One region of the Arthrobacter monumenti genome, then DNA from elsewhere that is predicted to be linked to it. Evidence: riboswitches for the same ligand, from Rfam matches in the RefSeq annotation. Region 1 holds a riboswitch; each other region holds the start of a gene.

Region 1 (4,197 bases):
CGGTCCAGCCGGCGAACAAGGCCAGCGCCGCCTCCGCATCGATGTATTCGGAGTACTCGTTGAACTTCCCTTGCGCTTCTTCATCGGTTTCGGCCGTAATAACCGTTGCCATCGCGAAAATCTTGACGGCGTCCCGCTGCCGCCCGGACGATGCAAGTCCATCCCGCACAGAGTCCACCCATGTCCGGGTCATTTCCGGTGTGTAGCCGCTGAAGAAGATGGCTTCCGCATGCTTGGCGGCAAATTCCCTCCCGCGGGAGGACGCGCCAGCTTGGAACAGCAGCGGTGTGCGCTGGGGCGACGGCTCGACCAACGCAGGGCCGGGAACCTGGAACGCGCTGCCTTGATGGCCGATACCCCGGACTTTCTCCGGGTCGGTGTAGACATTGGCCTCGGTATCCACGGTGACTGCGTCGTCGTCGAACGACCCCTCCAGCAGCTTATAGACAACGTCCATGTATTCTTCGGCCCGGTCATAACGCTCGTCGTGCGGTATTTGTGCATTCAGTCCGAGGTTGCGGGCAGCGGAATCCTGGTAGGAGGTGACGATGTTCCATGCCACCCGTCCACCGGTCAGATGATCCAGGGTGCCCAGCCGCCGCGCCAGCAGATAGGGATGCTCGTAGGTCACCGAAGCCGTCACGCCGAATCCGATTCTGTGGGTCGCCTGCGCCAGGGCGGAGACCAGCAGCATCGGATCAAGCTGCGGAAACTGGATGCCACCGCGCACGGATTCCTCCGCGGAGCCGCCGAATACGTCGTACTGGCCCAGGATGTCGGCGAAGAAGATGCCGTGGAAGCCGCCTTCCTCCAGGGTTTGGGCCAGTGAGGTCCAATAATCCAGCTCGGTGTAGCGCCGGCCCTCATCCCGGTGATGCCGCCATAGCCCCGGGGATTGATGGGATGGCACGAGCATTTCGAAGGCGTTGAACAGCAGCGGTTTTGGCACGAAGGTGCGCTCCTTAGAATTTGTCGGGAAGGTTCTTGTCCTGCGCGTACTCCCGCGCCGGATCCTTGGCGGCTGCGGCGGCTACCGCCGACAACGCGGCCAGCAGAGTGATGTAAGCGCAAATCAGCCAAGGCCCGCCGTTACCGAGTTGCAGCAGCGACGCGGCGACGAAGGGCGTGAGTCCACCGCCGAGCACCGCACCAATCTGGTACCCGAGGGAAACGCCGCTGTAACGCACGTTCAGCGGGAACTGCTCGGCAAACCACGCCGCCTGGACCCCATACATCGAATCGTGCAGGATACTGACTCCAACAAACATCACCAGCGGCAGCAGGACGAGCGGTCCGTGGTCGAGGAACCAGAAGAATGGCCAAATAAAGATGCAGGTGGCAATCGCGCTGGTCAGGGCGATCCGCCGTCGTCCGATCTTGTCCGAGAGCCAGCCCCAGAACGGCCCCCCGGCCAGTCCGATGGCGGACACGATCAGGATGGATGTCAGGGCCGAACTGTTGTCCCCGCGGCGTTCGGCCAAATACCCGATCACGTAGACGGTCAGCAGAACGTAGAGCCCGATTTGTCCCAGGCGCAGGCCAATCGTTACCAGCACCGCCCGCGGGTGGTTCCGGAGGACTTCCCGCACCGGCGAGCGCTCGACCTTGTTCTGGCTCTGCAGCTGCCTGAATTCCGGCGCATCTTCAACACCAAGGCGGATGTACAGTCCGACGGCGACCAAGACAGCGCTCAGCAGGAAGGGAATGCGCCAGCCGAAGGCGCTGAACTGCTCGGTAGTGAACACCGCCTGACTGATCGCAAATGCCCCCGTGGCCAGCAACATGCCGGCGGACGAGCCGACCTGCGTGAAGCTGCCGAACAGCCCGCGCATCTTTCGTGGCGCGTGTTCGACGGACAGCAGTGCCGAGCCGCCCCATTCGGCACCGGCGGACAGTCCCTGCAGCAAACGCAGCAGCACCAGGCCGACGACGGCGGCAGTACCGGCAGTCGCATAGGTCGGCAAAACACCGATCAGCGTCGACGCGATGCCCATGGTCAGCAGCGAAAAGACCAGCAGCTTCTTGCGTCCGATCCGGTCTCCGAGGTGGCCGGAGATGATTCCGCCCAGCGGCCGGGCCAGGAAGCCGACGGCAAAAGTGGCGAACGAAGCCAAAATACCGGCGACAGGCGAAGATTCCGGGAAGAACTGCTGGTTAAAAATCAACGCCGAAGCCATGCCATAGAGGTAGAAGTCGTACCACTCAATGGTGGTTCCGACGAAAGCCGAAGAGAGCACGCGCTTGTTCTCACGCAATTGTGTCAGTCCGGACGGGCGCTCCTGCTCAAGGGCGGGTTGGTTCAACACCATGGAAGTTCCTTGCATCATCGGGCACTCCGCCACGGAAGCGCCGTACTTGCCGGCGGAGTCCTGTCGCTCCACACCGGCCGAATCCTCACCTGGGGCACCCCACTACAGCGTCAGAGGGTTGCCGTCCAACAAACCAGGGTTTTAGCGTTGGAGCTCTTGATTCTGCGTGTCACGCTATTTCGCTTGGATGGATGAGACAAACTCACAGGAGTAACACAACGCAACATGCGCTAACCGACGCTGCCGATGGCCCACAGCGACTGCGGGGTCGTTCCGTTGACCTCGAAGTCGCCAATCTGTTTGGCCTTGAACACAATCGGATTGTGTGTCGCGGCTGTCCGGGCATTGCGCCAGTGCCGGTCCAGTTGCTTGCTCCGGCTGGTCGCGGAGGCCCCTAAGGTGTCGAATAGCTGATCGGCGGCGTCGAGGGCCAGACGTGGCACCATCAGCTGGGCCTTGTCCACCGCCAGCTCGCCACGTTCGTAGCGTTGCTGGTCGGTGAGGTTACGACTGGGGTCCCGCGCGATATCCAGTTCCCGCGCCGCTTGCAGCACTATCGCCTCAGCGGCGAAGGCCTTCGCTGAAATCTGTCCGACCAATTGGAGAATGAGCGGGTCCTCGCGTACCGGAACGCCGGAGCCGGTATTGAATGTACGCTGACGACTCTCCACCAAGGACCGGGCATCGGCCAGGACGGCCCTCGCGATACCGGCCTCCACAGCCAGGATGATGAGTTGGAAGAAGGATTGCTCATGGCTGGTCTTGCGGCTGCGGTCGAGGACGTGGTCGTCCTCGACCTTGACGTTACGGAACGTCGTCGTGCCTGTCCCTGTCAACCGCTGGCCGAAGCCATCCCAATCGTCGTCGAGGAGGACGTTGGGGTCGGCGGTGCTGACCAGTGCGTAAACCCTTTCGTCCTGCCCCTCCACAGCAGCAGTGACCGCTATCCATTCCGAGAAGATGCTGCCGGTGCTGTAGTACTTCTGACCGTTAAGGGTCGGACCATCGTCGGTCTTGCTGATCAACGTATTCATTGTGCCCAGGGCGTTGCCGCCGCGTTCCGTCGAGGCGTTCCCGACGATTTGCCCCTTGACAATACGCGGATACCACACGTCCTTCACCCGATCCGGGGCAAAGCTCAATTGCTCAACGAAACCATAGTGCGAACGGTAGATATGGGCGACATTCGAGTCCGCCTGGGCCAATTCGATCAGCAACTGGATGAAATCGGTGAAGCTGACTCCAAATCCGTTGTGCTCCCGTGGCACGCGCAGTGCGCCAAAGCCAGCTGCGTTGAGCCTCTTGATGGAATCGAAGGGTAATTCCCGGCTTGCTTCGCGTTGCACCGCCCCGGCGGCGATCTCCTCGAAAATCGGCCGGAAGCGGTCTGCAAGCTCCTCGAAGTCAGTTGCTTCTCCGTCCGGAAACCTGCCGTACGCTGCTGCCATGATGATCCTTTCGCGGCACGGCACCCGCCGGCGGCCGGGAGAACGCCTGCGCGGCAGCCGAAATCTCCATCGGTCCTGGCGGTAGCACCGGCCTGTATAGGTGGTTGCTGCGGCTTCGTCGATCCAGGTCTCTCGGCCGCTCGGGATGGTAGCTCTCATTCGACACCATGGACTTCCCTGAAACGAAACCACTGCCGAAATTTCACGTAATGCTTCGCTGAACACGGGTAGCTGCCGGGCCGCCGCCGTCGGAAAACCGGGCTGAAAGGGCGGCGTGACTGCGTCTCATCGATACGGGTGGGCCGTTCCTGTTGACAGGGTTCGGTCGAAGTAGAAGACTGAAGGTGGTGTCGAACCGTGGCAGCCCCGGGCTCCAACTGATAGCCGCTTCGAGCGGCCTTCCGCCGAGAGGCGCTCCCGGTTCGACACCATTTTTATGC
Region 2 (4,197 bases), on a different contig from region 1:
AATCATGCGCTCGCCGTCGTCGGGCATGTTGTCGGCGCGGATCACATAGTGCAGCGGTCGGCACGGGTCGTAGGCAACATACCCCTGTGAGCCACGGCCTGGGTTCATGAAGCTGTAGGAGTCGCTCTGCACGTCCAACGGGGGAGGGGTCCCCAACGGGTCGGCCTCCAACTCGTACCCCGGGGTCGGCGGATCGACCTGGAACGTGGTCCCATCCGAGTCGAAGGTATCCAACGTGCCGCTGGCGGCGCCTGGATCCTGCGGCGCGGTGCCGAAGCCGGCCTGGGGAATGAGCGATTGACCCGAGTAGAACCAGGCACCGATGGTCAGTGCCGCAACGGTGAGCAATACCATGAGTCCGCGGAACCGGCGGCGCGGCCTGGCAGGCGGTTGGTAGCCGTAGCCATAGCTGGGCGGCAGGTTCCGGCCTGATTTCGTGGAGCCGTAGCGTCCCGGGCTTCCTGTCCCGGCGGGCTTGTAACCGAAGGAGGGTCCTCGCGGTCCGCGGGGATGCTGGGACGGGAAATCGCTCCAAGGGCCAGGTGGTTCGGGTTCGATGCCGACGGCTTCATCCAGTGCCCACTGCGGAATCCGTCCCGAGGGGGAGCGGCGGACGCCGTCGAAAGGGACCGGGACCACTCCGTCGTCGGACCCGTTCTCTGACTCGGCACGTGGCTGATCGTCCGCTGCTCCGGACGAGCGGCGTCCGTGCCGGCGGTCGGGCGGCTCCATTGGCCCTGCGCTCATGTGTCCCCCCAAGGACTGTTAATGGCTCAATCCTACGTGACTATGCAACCGTTACGCCGAAGAGCAGACCCAGCAGATAAGTGACCGCCGCGGCGCCATAGCCAATGCCCAGTTGCCGCAGTGCCCGCTTGATCGGCGGGGCCCCTGAAAGGAGTCCGACGACGGCGCCGGTCGCCAGCAGTGCCAGCCCGACCAGGACGGCGGCGACAATCGCGGCGATAAGACCCTGCAGGCCGAAAATATAGGGCAGTACCGGCATGATGGCGCCGGACGCGAAAAAGCAGAAACTGGAAATGGCTGCGCCCCAGCCGGTTCCAACCGCTTCATGCTCCTCACGTTTACTTTCAACCTCGGGTTCCTGCAGGGACAGGCTCGGATCACAATCGCAGCTGTAGATACCCATCCGCTCGGCGGCCCGGTGCTCGGCTGCCTCCTGGGACATGCCGCGGGCCCGGTACACCAGCACCAGCTCATTCGAGTCGATATCCAGCTGGGATGCGGCCGTGAGCGTGATCTGGGTCGGCCGCGATGCGCGCAGCAATTCCCGCTGTGAACGCACCGAAACGTATTCGCCTGCACCCATGGACAGTGCGCCGGCGAGCAGACCTGAGATGCCGGCGGCGAGCACGATTCCACTGCCGACTCCGGTGGCGCTCATTCCGATGACGAGGGCCAGATTGGATACCAGTCCGTCGTTGGCCCCAAAGACGGCCGCCCGGAACGAGCCGGACAAGCGGTTCCGGCCCCGGGTGGCAAGACCACGGACGACTTCCTCATGGATCTGCTCGTCGGCAGCCATGGCGGCCGTGGCGTCGTCGTCGTTGGCGTAGGGCGAGCGGCCCTCCGCGCGCTGAGCGAGGGCGAGGACAAAGACGGATCCGAACCGTTTGGCGAGGTAGCCGAGGACGCGGTTGCGCACCGACGGCCGGCGGGGGGTGCCGGCGTGTTCGCCGAGCAGGGCCAGCCAGTGCTGCTCGTGCCGGCCTTCTGCCTCGGCCAAAGCGAGCAGGATGGAACGTTCCTCACCCCTGCGTTTGCGGGCCAAGTACCGGTAGACGGCGGCTTCGGCGCGTTCATCCGCGAGGTACTGCTCCCATCGGCGGACATCCGATGCGGACGGCTCGGGCCGCTCGGGTCTGTCCGGGGCGGGGGATTGGGGGTCGGTCACAGCTTACGCTCCTGATCGGCAGACCGGCCGTGGTGAATAGCTACACTCCGGCCAGTCAACAGCCGGCGGAAACCGGCTCTATTCGTTCTGACCGAAGGTCTCGCTCGCCCAGGGTTGCTGGGTGGGCTGCCGGGCGGCCCATGAGGGCTACCAGTATGTCGACAGACCGCTGCGCCTGAGTTCCGGCGGGCCGGATTCCAAGCAGTGGGAGCTACTCCCCTTCGCGGCCTCCATTCTACAGGACCGGCACGACGGCGGGCCATTCCACCCGCCGTCGCACCGGTTTAGGGTGTGTCCGCCGTCGCACCTCCCGGCGTCGCTCTGCACGCCAGCCCAATATTCGTTATCCCGCACTGGGCACAAACAGACTGTGCCCACGACGCAGCATCGAACTGTGGGCTGGCCTAACGGTTACTCGACCAGATCCGCTGCCACGGCTCAGCCCGACTGGGCCTGCGTCAGCGGAATGAGGCTGAAGTGGACGGGTTCGCCGGCACGGTTTTCGTGGCTGGCGACCGTGATGGTCAGGACCTCCAGGTACGGGTTCCACTGCGCCGGCCGGATCGCCTGCCGCAGGGCATCCTCGATCCGCCAAGGCTCCGGGTGGAAGTGTTCCTCCCAGCCGCGCGGAACGGCGAAACCAATAGTGCCATTCAGCAAATCGATGGCAGGCAGCACGCTGATCTGCTTCGTGGCCTGTGGAGGAAGAGTGGGTTCCGGAACATTCAGGTCCGCCGGGTCAATGCAGTAGTCGGCAGAAGTCCCGGGGGAAAGTACGGAAGTATCGCTGGACATGGCCAGCTCCTTTCGGAGTTGCTCTTGCCCGCAACGGTTGATGCAGGCCGCTTCGTCATCCGAACCACCCAAGAACATGGGGTTGGTGCGTGGCCAAGTCGGAGCTTGTTGCTCGGTGGAGCGGCCACATCTCGTGAAGCTTTCTAGAACTCTAGCGGACGACGGCGGCTTCCGTCACGGATTGCGAAGTATTACGCGCCGCGGGTCTCGCCGGTAGGACGCCGAACACCTAGCCGTGTTCAGGGCGCGTGTCCCCCCGGTCCTCGCGACGCCGTCGCCACCACGGACGGCGCCCGGCCTTACCTCCGGTATGGTCCGCGAAGGAGGGGCCGGATCTGGCCGTCCGGCGTTCACGCCACCGTGCAACTTCCCGTTCTATGTCCCGGGTCGGCGTTACCACCGGTGGGCCGCCGAGCAGTTGGCGTCGTGCTTCGATCACACGCGCGTTGAAGTCCGACACCGTTTCACGGACGCCGCGCTCGGATACCTGCTCGTCAAGCCGATCGTCGAGCCCGGCGTCTTCCGTCCGCAGCAAATAAGCGGCTGGCCCGAGCCCCTTAATCTGTTCCCGCTCGATAAGGCCTTTGACCCACCAATCGGGGTCGAGGCTGGTGCCCCACCGGGGGAGAGGTTTACCGGCAAGGGATGGCGGTTCGGAGCCGGAATCGGACTGCAGGGGTTCTTGAGCGGATGGGGCTGAACCAACCGATTGAGTCGAGCCGGATGATTGAGCTGATGGAGCCGGCGCGTCCGACTCGCCCTCCTCGGCCCTGTCGCTCTCCTCGACCGGGCGCCCCTCCGCCTGGCGCGCGGCGCGGTACCGGGCGGCCCGCCACAACGGATCGTCCTGCTTACGCTTCTTCGTCATCGGCTCCAGCCACCTCCGGCGTACTTCAGTGCCGTTTAGTGCCCGCCCCAGTCCTGCGGCACCAGTTCAACCATTCTAGTTCCGCCGCCCGACGACGAAAGGCGGGACCACGTTGCCGTGACCCCGCCCTTTGGCCGAACCAGTGTCGTTACGGACGGCTGCCGGTCGGTTCCTCGTGATTCTCGTCGACGGCGATGTCTTCGACAGTCAACGCTTCGATCCGCTGAGGCCTTTCATGCTTCCGCAGCCGTTTGACCAGGTTGGCGAACATGATGATCAGCACGAACGCCAGCGGAAAGGCTCCAATGATGGTTCCTGTCTGTACCGTGCCGATCACCGAGATCCCGCCCAGCGTCAGCAAGGCCACGGTGATCGCGGCAATGCTGACCACCAGGATTACCCGGAAGCTCCGGCTGGGCGTCTTGGACGAGGCCACGAAACCGGAGAGTGCGTGCACCCCGGAATCCAACGAGGTGATGTAGTACGTGGCCACCAGAATCGTGGCCACGACCAGCAGCACCGTTCCGACAACGGGAACGTAGTCGAGCATCGCAAACAGACCGCTCTCGGTGCTCTCCGCGACCTCTCCCGAGATCGCGCCGTCGTTGTTGTTGTCGTA
Region 3 (4,197 bases), on a different contig from region 1:
CGGGTTGCCAACGCCCAGTCCACCCCGACAATGTGATAATGGCCGGGTCATGGGAGAATGGACGGCGATGTCTACCATAAATACCCCCGCTTCCGAAGCGCGCCCCCAAGTCCGCCCTGCCGCCGAGGGCTGGGAGCAGGCCGTAGCTCCTGACGGCCGTCCCGAATTGCAGTTCAAGTCGCCGCGGGTGAAGCAGCCTTCCGCGCACTTGGCGGACATGACCATGGCCGAACGCCAGGCAAAGGTTGCCGAGCTGGGCTACCCCGCGTTCCGCGCGAAGCAGCTGTCGACGCATTACTTCAATCACTACACCACCGACCCGGCCCACATGACTGACCTGCCGCTGCAGGGCCGGGACGAGCTGGCCTCGGCAATGTTCCCGCCGCTGCTGACCCAGGTCAAGAAACTCACCACCGACAACGGCGACACGATCAAGTTCCTCTGGCGGTTGTTCGACGGCGCCCTGGTTGAGTCCGTGTTGATGCGTTATCCCGGCCGGATCACCCTGTGCGTATCGTCGCAGTGCGGCTGCGGGATGAACTGCCCGTTCTGTGCGACCGGTCAGGCTGGGCTGACGCGGAATATGTCGTCCGCGGAAATCGTGGACCAGATTGTCGCTGCCAACCGTGCCATCGCCGACGGTGATCTTGGTGGGCTGCGCCGCGACGGCGGGCACGACGCCGAGCGGGTCACCAATATCGTTTTCATGGGAATGGGCGAACCGCTGGCCAACTACAAGCGCGTGCTGACCGCCGTACGCCGGATGGTCGACCCTGCTCCGCTGGGGCTGGGCATGTCCGCGCGGAACATCACCATCTCCACGGTGGGACTCGTGCCGGCAATCAACAAGCTGGCCGCCGAGGAACTGCCCGTCACGTTCGCACTGTCCCTGCATGCTCCGGACGACGAGTTGCGCGACGAGCTCATCCCGGTCAACAGCCGCTGGAAGGTCGACGAGGCGATCGACGCCGCGTACAACTACTACCGCACCACCGGACGCAGGGTCTCCATCGAGTATGCCTTGATCAAGGATATGAACGACCACGCCTGGCGCGCCGACCTGCTGGCGAAGAAGCTCAACAAGCGCGGCCGCGGCTGGGTGCACGTGAACCCGATCCCGCTGAACCCGACGCCCGGTTCAATCTGGACGGCTTCGGAGAAAGACGTGGCGCAGGAATTCATCGACCGGTTGATCGCCGCCGGCATCCCGACCACGCTGCGCGATACTCGCGGTGAGGAGATCGACGGCGCCTGCGGGCAGCTCGCCGCGGCCGAATGATAACGGCCGGGGACGTACGTGCCCGTTTGGGGCACCGGTCCACCGGACTCATCGCCGCTCTCGCGGTGCTGCTGGGATCGCTCGGCATCCAGATTTCATCCATGGTGTCGTTTTCGCTGTTCGACTCCTACAGCACAATGGCCGTCTCCGGGCTGCGGATGGTCATAGCCGCCGTCGTACTGCTGGCCATTACCCGGCCCAATCTCCGCGCCCTGGGTAAAGCTGACTGGAGTGGCATCCTGGTCTTCGGCATAGCGATGGCGGCAATGAACGTCTTCTTCTACCTGGCGCTGAGCCGGCTGCCGCTCGGCGTCGCGGTGACACTGGAATTCCTCGGTGCCTTCAGTGTGGCGATGCTCGCAGCGCGCCGGCTCCGGGATGGCATGTTTGCGCTCGTCGCGCTGGTGGGAGTGGCGCTAATTGCCGGCCCCGCGGCCAACTTCGACGCGCTGGGGTACCTGTTCGGGCTGGGTGCAGCTGCCGCATTCGCCATCTATACCGTCATGTCGGCGCGCATCGGCACGGCATCGGAAGCCAGCTCCGGGCTCAAGGGGTTGGCGCTGTCGGTGTCTGTCGCCGCCGTCGTACTACTGCCTTTTTCCGTCCCGCAGATCCCGCTCGTGGATGCGCCCGACTGGGGACTGCTGGCGCTGAGCGGACTGCTCGGAGTGGCTTTCACCTTCTCCATGGATGTGTTCGCGGCGCAACTGACCTCTGCCGCGACGGTTGGCGTGCTGTTCAGCATTGACCCTGTGACCGGCGCGCTGGTGGGTGCGTTGCTGATGGGGCAAAGCCTGTCCGCCACGGCGTACGTCGGGATCGTGATGGTGGCTGCTTCCGGCGCCTTTGTGATCTGGCGGACCAACCGTGCAGCCGCCAAATTTGCAGCAGTTCAGGGACGGGACGACGACGGCGGGTAGCGGGACAGTGCGTAAGTCACTAGGGCCGGCCTAAATTCCTTCCCCGGCGGGCGTATCTGGAAATTTGACGAGCGACGCGGCTTGTCCGGGCACTTGGCGCGGCCGCCGTCGTCGTTATCCATGTTGCCTTTTGTTACTCCGCCCGGTTGAATTCGCCGCCGTTGAGCGCGCAGAATCGAAACAGAATCAAGAGTCCCGACCGTAAGCCCTGGCTGGTCGGGCGGCAACCCTCTCGCTGTAGCGGGGTGCCCCAGGTGACGATTCGACGCCGGCCCGGTGATGAAACGGGAGGCGTAAGTATGGCGACGTGCCTGGCATGCGCCACGACACGAGAGGGACTCATGACTGAGACCGCAGTTCAAGACCTAACCACTTACCGCGCAGACCGGCTGAATGAGGCCGGTGACTTCTGGGACCGCCGGATTTCCGACGATGCCTCCAACGCGAAGCTGACCTACACGGCCAGCGGCGAAGCGGTGGGATCGGTTGCCACCCGGATCAGCGCAGGGAAACACGAATTTCTCGTCGATGAGCCGGCGGGACTGGCCGGCGATGACGAAGCGGCGAGCCCGGTGGAAGTTGCCTTGGGCGCGTTGATCTCCTGCCAGGTTGTGGTCTACCGGTTGTACGGGCACCAGCTCGGCATCACAGTGGATGGGGTCGACATCGAAGCCGAGGGGGATCTGGACGTGCGGGGAATCTTCGGCAAGGACGACGCCGTACGTCCGGGCTTCAGCGAAGTCCGGTTGAAGATCAACATCAGCGGCCCGGAATCGGCCGAACGGTACGATGAACTGCGCCAGGCCGTCGATGCGCACTGCCCGGTGCTGGACCTGCTCAGCAACCCGACGCCGGTGACGAGCGAGGTCGTCAAGGTCTAGGTTCGGTGGCATCCGAGCCCGCCCTGACGCCGAAATAGCCCCTCCCCCGCCGAGGTAGCGGGTTGCGAGGAACTATTTCACGGGTCGACCGCTACCTCGCGGGTAAGGTCGCGGTTCGGGCGCTCCCTCCCGGGTCGGGCGATACTTCGCGGGTCGGGCGATACTTCGCGGGGCGGGGCGCTACTTCTTTTTCGCCGCCGTCTTCACCATCTTCTTGTTCACGAACTCATCCATGCCGTACTTGCCGAGCTCGCGGCCAATGCCGGAACGCTTCACGCCGCCAAATGGCAGCTCGGCAGCGGTGCCGGCCGGTTCGTTGATGAAGACCATTCCGGTCTCCAGCCGGGACGCAATTTCCTTGGCCTGCTCCGGATCGGCGGTCTGCACGGAGGCGCTGAGCCCGTAGGCGGTGTTGTTGGCCATCTCCACGGCCTCCTCCGGCCCGGACACCTTGTACAGCACGGCGACGGGGCCGAACAGCTCCTCGGTGTAGGCACGCATTTCCTTGGTGACACCGGTCAGGATCGTCGGCTGGTACCAGGCGCCGTCGCGCTCAATGGGCTCACCGCCAGCCAGGACTGTGGCGCCCTTGTCGATGGCGTCCTGGACCTGGGCGGCCAGTCCGTCACGGGCTGCCACGGACGACAGCGGACCGACGAAGGTGGAGTCCTCGGACGGGTCCCCGACGGCGATGCCGCTGACGGCGTTGGTGAACTGTTCGGCGAACTCGTCGTAGATCTTCTCGTCCACAATGATCCGCTTCGCGGCGTTGCAGGCCTGCCCGGTGTTGCCGAAGCGCCCGATCATCGCCAGCTTCGCCGCCTTCTTCGGGTCGGCCGAGTCCAGCACCAGGAACGGGTCGGACCCGCCGAGTTCGAGCACAACCTTCTTCAGGTTCCGCCCGGCGACCTCCGCCACTGCAGCACCGGCACGCTCGGAACCGGTGAGCGAGACGCCCTGCACGCGCGGGTCGGCGATGATGTCCGCCGCCTGGTCGTTGCTGGCAAAGACGTTCACGTACGCACCCTCGGGGGCACCGGCGTCGATGAAGATCTGCTCCATGGCGAGCGCCGATTCCGGGCACTGCGGGGCGTGCTTGAGGATAATGGTGTTGCCG
Region 4 (4,197 bases), on a different contig from region 1:
CTTATTGGGTTGGCGTTCCGCTGACGGCGTTTCCGAACCCGGGGCGCCGTCGTCGGGAAGCAGCCATAGTCCACCCTGCTGCGGCCACGAACCTGCCGCTGCGCGCGCTTCTGCGTGCAGTGGGTCATGAGCAGGCGCGCCAGCCCCGTCCAACGGAGCCGGCTCCTTCCATCCCCTTCGCAGTTGGGACGACGTGCTCACTCTGCCTTGGCCGCCCTGAAGCCGGCATCCAGGTCAGCCAGGATGTCCTCAATGTTCTCAAGCCCCACCGACAGTCTGACCAGTCCCGGTGAAACACCGGCGGCGACCTGCTCCTGATCGGAGAGCTGGCTGTGCGTGGTAGACGCCGGATGAATGACCAACGACCGGACGTCACCGATGTTGGCCACGTGCGAATGCAGCTCCAGCGCGTCGACGAAGCGCTTGCCGGCTTCCAGCCCGCCGTCGATATTGAAAGCGATGACCGCCGGGATTCCCTTGGGGCTGTAGGTCCGTCCCCGCTCGTACCACGGGCTGGAAGGCAGGCCTGCGTACGCGACGGACTCGACGGCGTCGTGCTTCTCAAGCCACTGTGCGACCTTCTGCCCGTTCTCCACATGCCGCTCGATCCGGAGGCTGAGGGTTTCGAGGCCCTGGGCGATCAGGAACGCGTTCATCGGCGCGACGGCGGAACCGAGGTCGCGCAGCAGCTGCACCCGCGCCTTGAGAATATAGGACAGATTGGCGCCGAGCGCTCCGCCTTCGCCGAGGTCGCGGCCAAAGACCAGCCCGTTGTAGGTCGGGTCCGGGTCGTTGAAGCCGGGGAACCGCTCAGGGTCCTGCGTGTAGTCGAACTTGCCGGCGTCGACAATTACGCCCGCGATGGCGTTGCCGTGCCCGCCCAGGTATTTGGTCGCTGAATGAACGACGACGTCGGCGCCCCACTCGATCGGCCGGATCAGGTACGGCGTGGCCAGGGTGTTGTCCACAATCAGCGGCACGCCGGCCTGGTGCGCGACCGTGCTGACACCCTCGATGTCGAGCACGTCCTGGCGTGGATTCGAGACCGACTCGGCGAAGAACGCCTTCGTGTTGGGCCGGACGGCATCGCGCCACTGGTCCAGATTGTCCGGATCCGCCACGAAACTGACCTCAATGCCCAGCTTGCGGAGCGTGTGCTGGAGCAGGTTGTAGCTGCCGCCGTACAGGCTGGGGCTGGCAACAATGTGATCGCCCGATTCGGCGACATTGAGAATCGAGTAGGTGGTGGCTGCCTGCCCGGAAGCGACGAGCAGAGCGCCGACGCCGCCTTCCAGGCTGGCGATGCGTGCCTCGACTGCTTCAGAGGTGGGATTGCCGATCCGGCTGTAGATCGGGCCGAGCTCGGCCAGGGCAAACCGGTCGGCGGCCTGCTTCGCGCTGTCGAAGACGAACGACGTCGTTTGGTAGATAGGCAGCGCCCGTGCGCCTGTTGCTGAATCCGGCTCTTGGCCAACATGGATCTGGCGGGTTTCAAAAGACCAGTTATTGCTCATGGAAGACTCCTGTCGATCGGGGCCGACAGAGCTTGGCTGGAACGTGCATTCCAGCACGAGATGTGACCCGCGCTTGCACTCAACCTTCTGGCTGAATGCCAGGTCTTCACCCGGGGCACCCCACCGCGGATGGAGGGTTGCCGGTCAGCAAGCCGGGGCATTGAATCTCATTCCCGTCCGCGCGGTTAAACCACGCCGGCGGTCTACAAGACTCTGCTGACACTCATGACCTGATTCAAGTGTGGGAAATGAATCGGCGGAGGGCAAGAATATGACATGAAGTGGCGTAACAATTACGTGCCGAGGGGTCTTGGACCGGCATTAGGTTGGCCTAAGTCGAGACGCGAATCACAACGTGTAAAGATGAACTATGCGCTTGGATCACATCTCATATGCCTGTGGACCTGACGGACTCGCCGCGACAGCTGAAAGGGTCGCCGACGCCCTCGGAATAGATGCCGTAAAGGGTGGTGTCCATCCTCGTTTCGGTACCCGGAACATGATCTTTCCCCTGACCGATGGCCACTATGCCGAAGTGGTGGAAGTGCTGGATCATCCGGCCTCGGACAAGGCGCCTTTTGGGCAGGCCGTCCGGGCCCGCTCGGAAGCCGGCGGCGGTTGGATGGGCTGGTGCGTTGCGGTCGATGACCTGACTCCGTTTGAACAACGCCTGGGCCGTGAATCCGTCCCCGGCAACCGCAAATTCCCCGACGGACGGGAGCTGGTCTGGCGGCAGATCGGCATCAAGGGTCTGATCGCCGACCCCCAGGTCCCCTACATGCTTAAGTGGGAGGGCGACCCGGATCTGCACCCTTCCAACGCACGGCAAAACGACGTGAAGCTGACCTCCCTGACCATCGCCGGCTCCGCCGCACGGGTTACGGAATGGCTCGGGACCGACGTCGGAAACCCGCTGGACGACGTAAAGGTCGAGTGGATGGCTCCGAACGGTACTCCGGGCATCATGTCCGCGAAGTTCGAAACTCCTACTGGCACCGTCGAGATCTAGCAGATCCTTCCTCGCCACCTTCCTTTGCTTCAGTTTGGGACAATTCGACAGGCGCGCGCATGTCGAATTGTCCCGGATTGAAGCTTTTCGCCGCTCTGGCTCCAGAACCGTGTATTCATCTGTCCAGTGACGCCGGTACCGGCCCTGTCGCCGACCTCAGTACTACACCGTTGTACCTACACCGTTCGCCACGCTCCTAGTTCGGACCCGTCCGCCACGCCCTAGTCATGAGCGATCCGCCACGCTCCAAGTCGATACCCGTCCGCACTCCCGGTTATCCGCCACGCTGATCGGTTCTCCTCCACAGAGGCGGGACACTGATGGGTTTTCCACGTCCAGGAAGATGGCGCTGTCGCTGGTCGGTGCCATACAGCACGCTGGAATCATGGCGAACGCTCTCATATCCGTCAGCGACTACGAACGAGCCGGAGAGAATCGAAGATCACTCGCACGTCAGGTGCAGCGTGGCGTCTTGGTCCGGGTAAGACCTGGTATCTATGCTCCCGCCCGCGAATGGCAGGACCTCACATGGTGGGACCAGTACCGTCTGAAAGTTGAAGCAGTCGCTCAAGGACCGGCATCCGATCCCATTTTTTCACGGCAGTCGGCAGCTTCGGTATGGGGCATTCCGTTTTTCGGTGCCAAGAACCATGTCCACGTCCAGGTTGGACCGTCTACCCATGGCCGTTTGAGCGCAGGCGTCCAAAGCCACCGGGACCTGGAATTGGAATCACCGGTCCAACGCAAGGAATTGTGGGTTACTACGCGTGCGCAAACTGTCATCGAGTTGGCCCTTTCGGTTCCGTTTCCACAAGCCGTCGCCGCCGCCGATCATGTGCTCAACGCAGACAGCGAGGAGTTGTTGGAATCACTCAGTAAGAACGAAATAATGGCCATCGCGGAACGACTGAATTCAAAGACCAAATTCAAGCGGGTTTCAAACGTCATGCGCTTTGCGGACGTACGCTCAGGTTCTCCCGGCGAATCCGCGAGTCGAGCCAATATGTATCTCGAAGGGTTCGTTCAGCCGGAGCTGCAGTACCGTGTCGAGGATGAGGACGGGTCATTGATCGGGATCAGTGACTTCTACTGGGAGGAGTTACGGCTGCTCGGTGAATACGACGGTCTGGCCAAGTACTCCCGTAATGAGTTTCTTCAGGGCAATCTGCCATCCGACATCCTGAACGCAGAAAAAGTCCGTGAGGATGCCATGCGGATGACCGGGCGCGGGATGGTCCGGTGGTTGTGGTCCGACGTGTGGGGTGCCGGACCTGATGCACCACCCAATCTTCCGGCGAAGCTGCGGGCAGCAGGACTGGCAACGGATAAGCGAAAACACCTCTGGTCCCCCGGACAGGAGCGGCGCTAGGACATCTTGGCTTCAGGTTGGGACATTAGCCATGCGCGCGCATGTCTAAATGTCCCGGATTGAAGCAGAAGCAGATCCGGAGGTGGTATTACCTGACCGGGCGGGGGCAGGGAACCCAACCAGTTCGGGGTCCCCTTCAGCGCGGGACCCTCTCCAACCTCTCCGGAGTTAGCCCAAGCCGAGGGCGTCGCCGAAGAGGGTGAAGCCGACGAACGCACCAATATCCAAAAGGGCGTGCGCAATCACCAGGGGCATCACCCGGCCGTACCTCGAGTAGAAGTAACCGAAAATCAGACCCATAATGA

What was found. Region 1 has a riboswitch for S-adenosylmethionine ahead of ACX80B_RS06020 (MFS transporter). Riboswitches for the same ligand answer to the same signal wherever they lie in the genome.
Region 2: it holds a riboswitch for S-adenosylmethionine, as region 1 does, so the genes downstream of both, ACX80B_RS06740 (hypothetical protein) here and ACX80B_RS06020 (MFS transporter) in region 1, are expected to answer to the same signal.
Region 3: it holds a riboswitch for S-adenosylmethionine, as region 1 does, so the genes downstream of both, ACX80B_RS03345 (OsmC family protein) here and ACX80B_RS06020 (MFS transporter) in region 1, are expected to answer to the same signal.
Region 4: it holds a riboswitch for S-adenosylmethionine, as region 1 does, so the genes downstream of both, ACX80B_RS03735 (bifunctional o-acetylhomoserine/o-acetylserine sulfhydrylase) here and ACX80B_RS06020 (MFS transporter) in region 1, are expected to answer to the same signal.

What each region holds. Positions count from the first base shown of each region.
Region 1 is NZ_JBTNCY010000003.1:265,546-269,742, reverse strand. It holds gene ACX80B_RS06025 (LLM class flavin-dependent oxidoreductase) at 1-949, opposite strand, end outside; gene ACX80B_RS06020 (MFS transporter) at 963-2,381, opposite strand; SAM riboswitch class IV at 2,347-2,471, opposite strand; gene ACX80B_RS06015 (acyl-CoA dehydrogenase family protein) at 2,540-3,757, opposite strand; SAM riboswitch class I at 3,821-3,909, opposite strand.
Region 2 is NZ_JBTNCY010000004.1:21,784-25,980, forward strand. It holds gene ACX80B_RS06730 (matrixin family metalloprotease) at 1-747, opposite strand, end outside; gene ACX80B_RS06735 (VIT1/CCC1 transporter family protein) at 788-1,915, opposite strand; gene ACX80B_RS06740 (hypothetical protein) at 2,354-2,710, opposite strand; SAM riboswitch class IV at 2,726-2,849, opposite strand; gene ACX80B_RS06745 (DnaJ family domain-containing protein) at 2,940-3,578, opposite strand; gene ACX80B_RS06750 (BCCT family transporter) at 3,727-4,197, opposite strand, start outside.
Region 3 is NZ_JBTNCY010000002.1:97,270-101,466, forward strand. It holds gene rlmN (23S rRNA (adenine(2503)-C(2))-methyltransferase RlmN) at 68-1,279, shown strand; gene ACX80B_RS03340 (EamA family transporter) at 1,276-2,199, shown strand; SAM riboswitch class IV at 2,384-2,505, shown strand; gene ACX80B_RS03345 (OsmC family protein) at 2,541-3,080, shown strand; gene ACX80B_RS03350 (NAD-dependent succinate-semialdehyde dehydrogenase) at 3,261-4,197, opposite strand, start outside.
Region 4 is NZ_JBTNCY010000002.1:179,398-183,594, forward strand. It holds gene metX (homoserine O-acetyltransferase MetX) at 1-63, opposite strand, end outside; gene ACX80B_RS03735 (bifunctional o-acetylhomoserine/o-acetylserine sulfhydrylase) at 198-1,568, opposite strand; SAM riboswitch class IV at 1,579-1,745, opposite strand; gene ACX80B_RS03740 (VOC family protein) at 1,885-2,523, shown strand; gene ACX80B_RS03745 (hypothetical protein) at 2,909-3,892, shown strand; gene ACX80B_RS03750 (CPBP family intramembrane glutamic endopeptidase) at 4,061-4,197, opposite strand, start outside.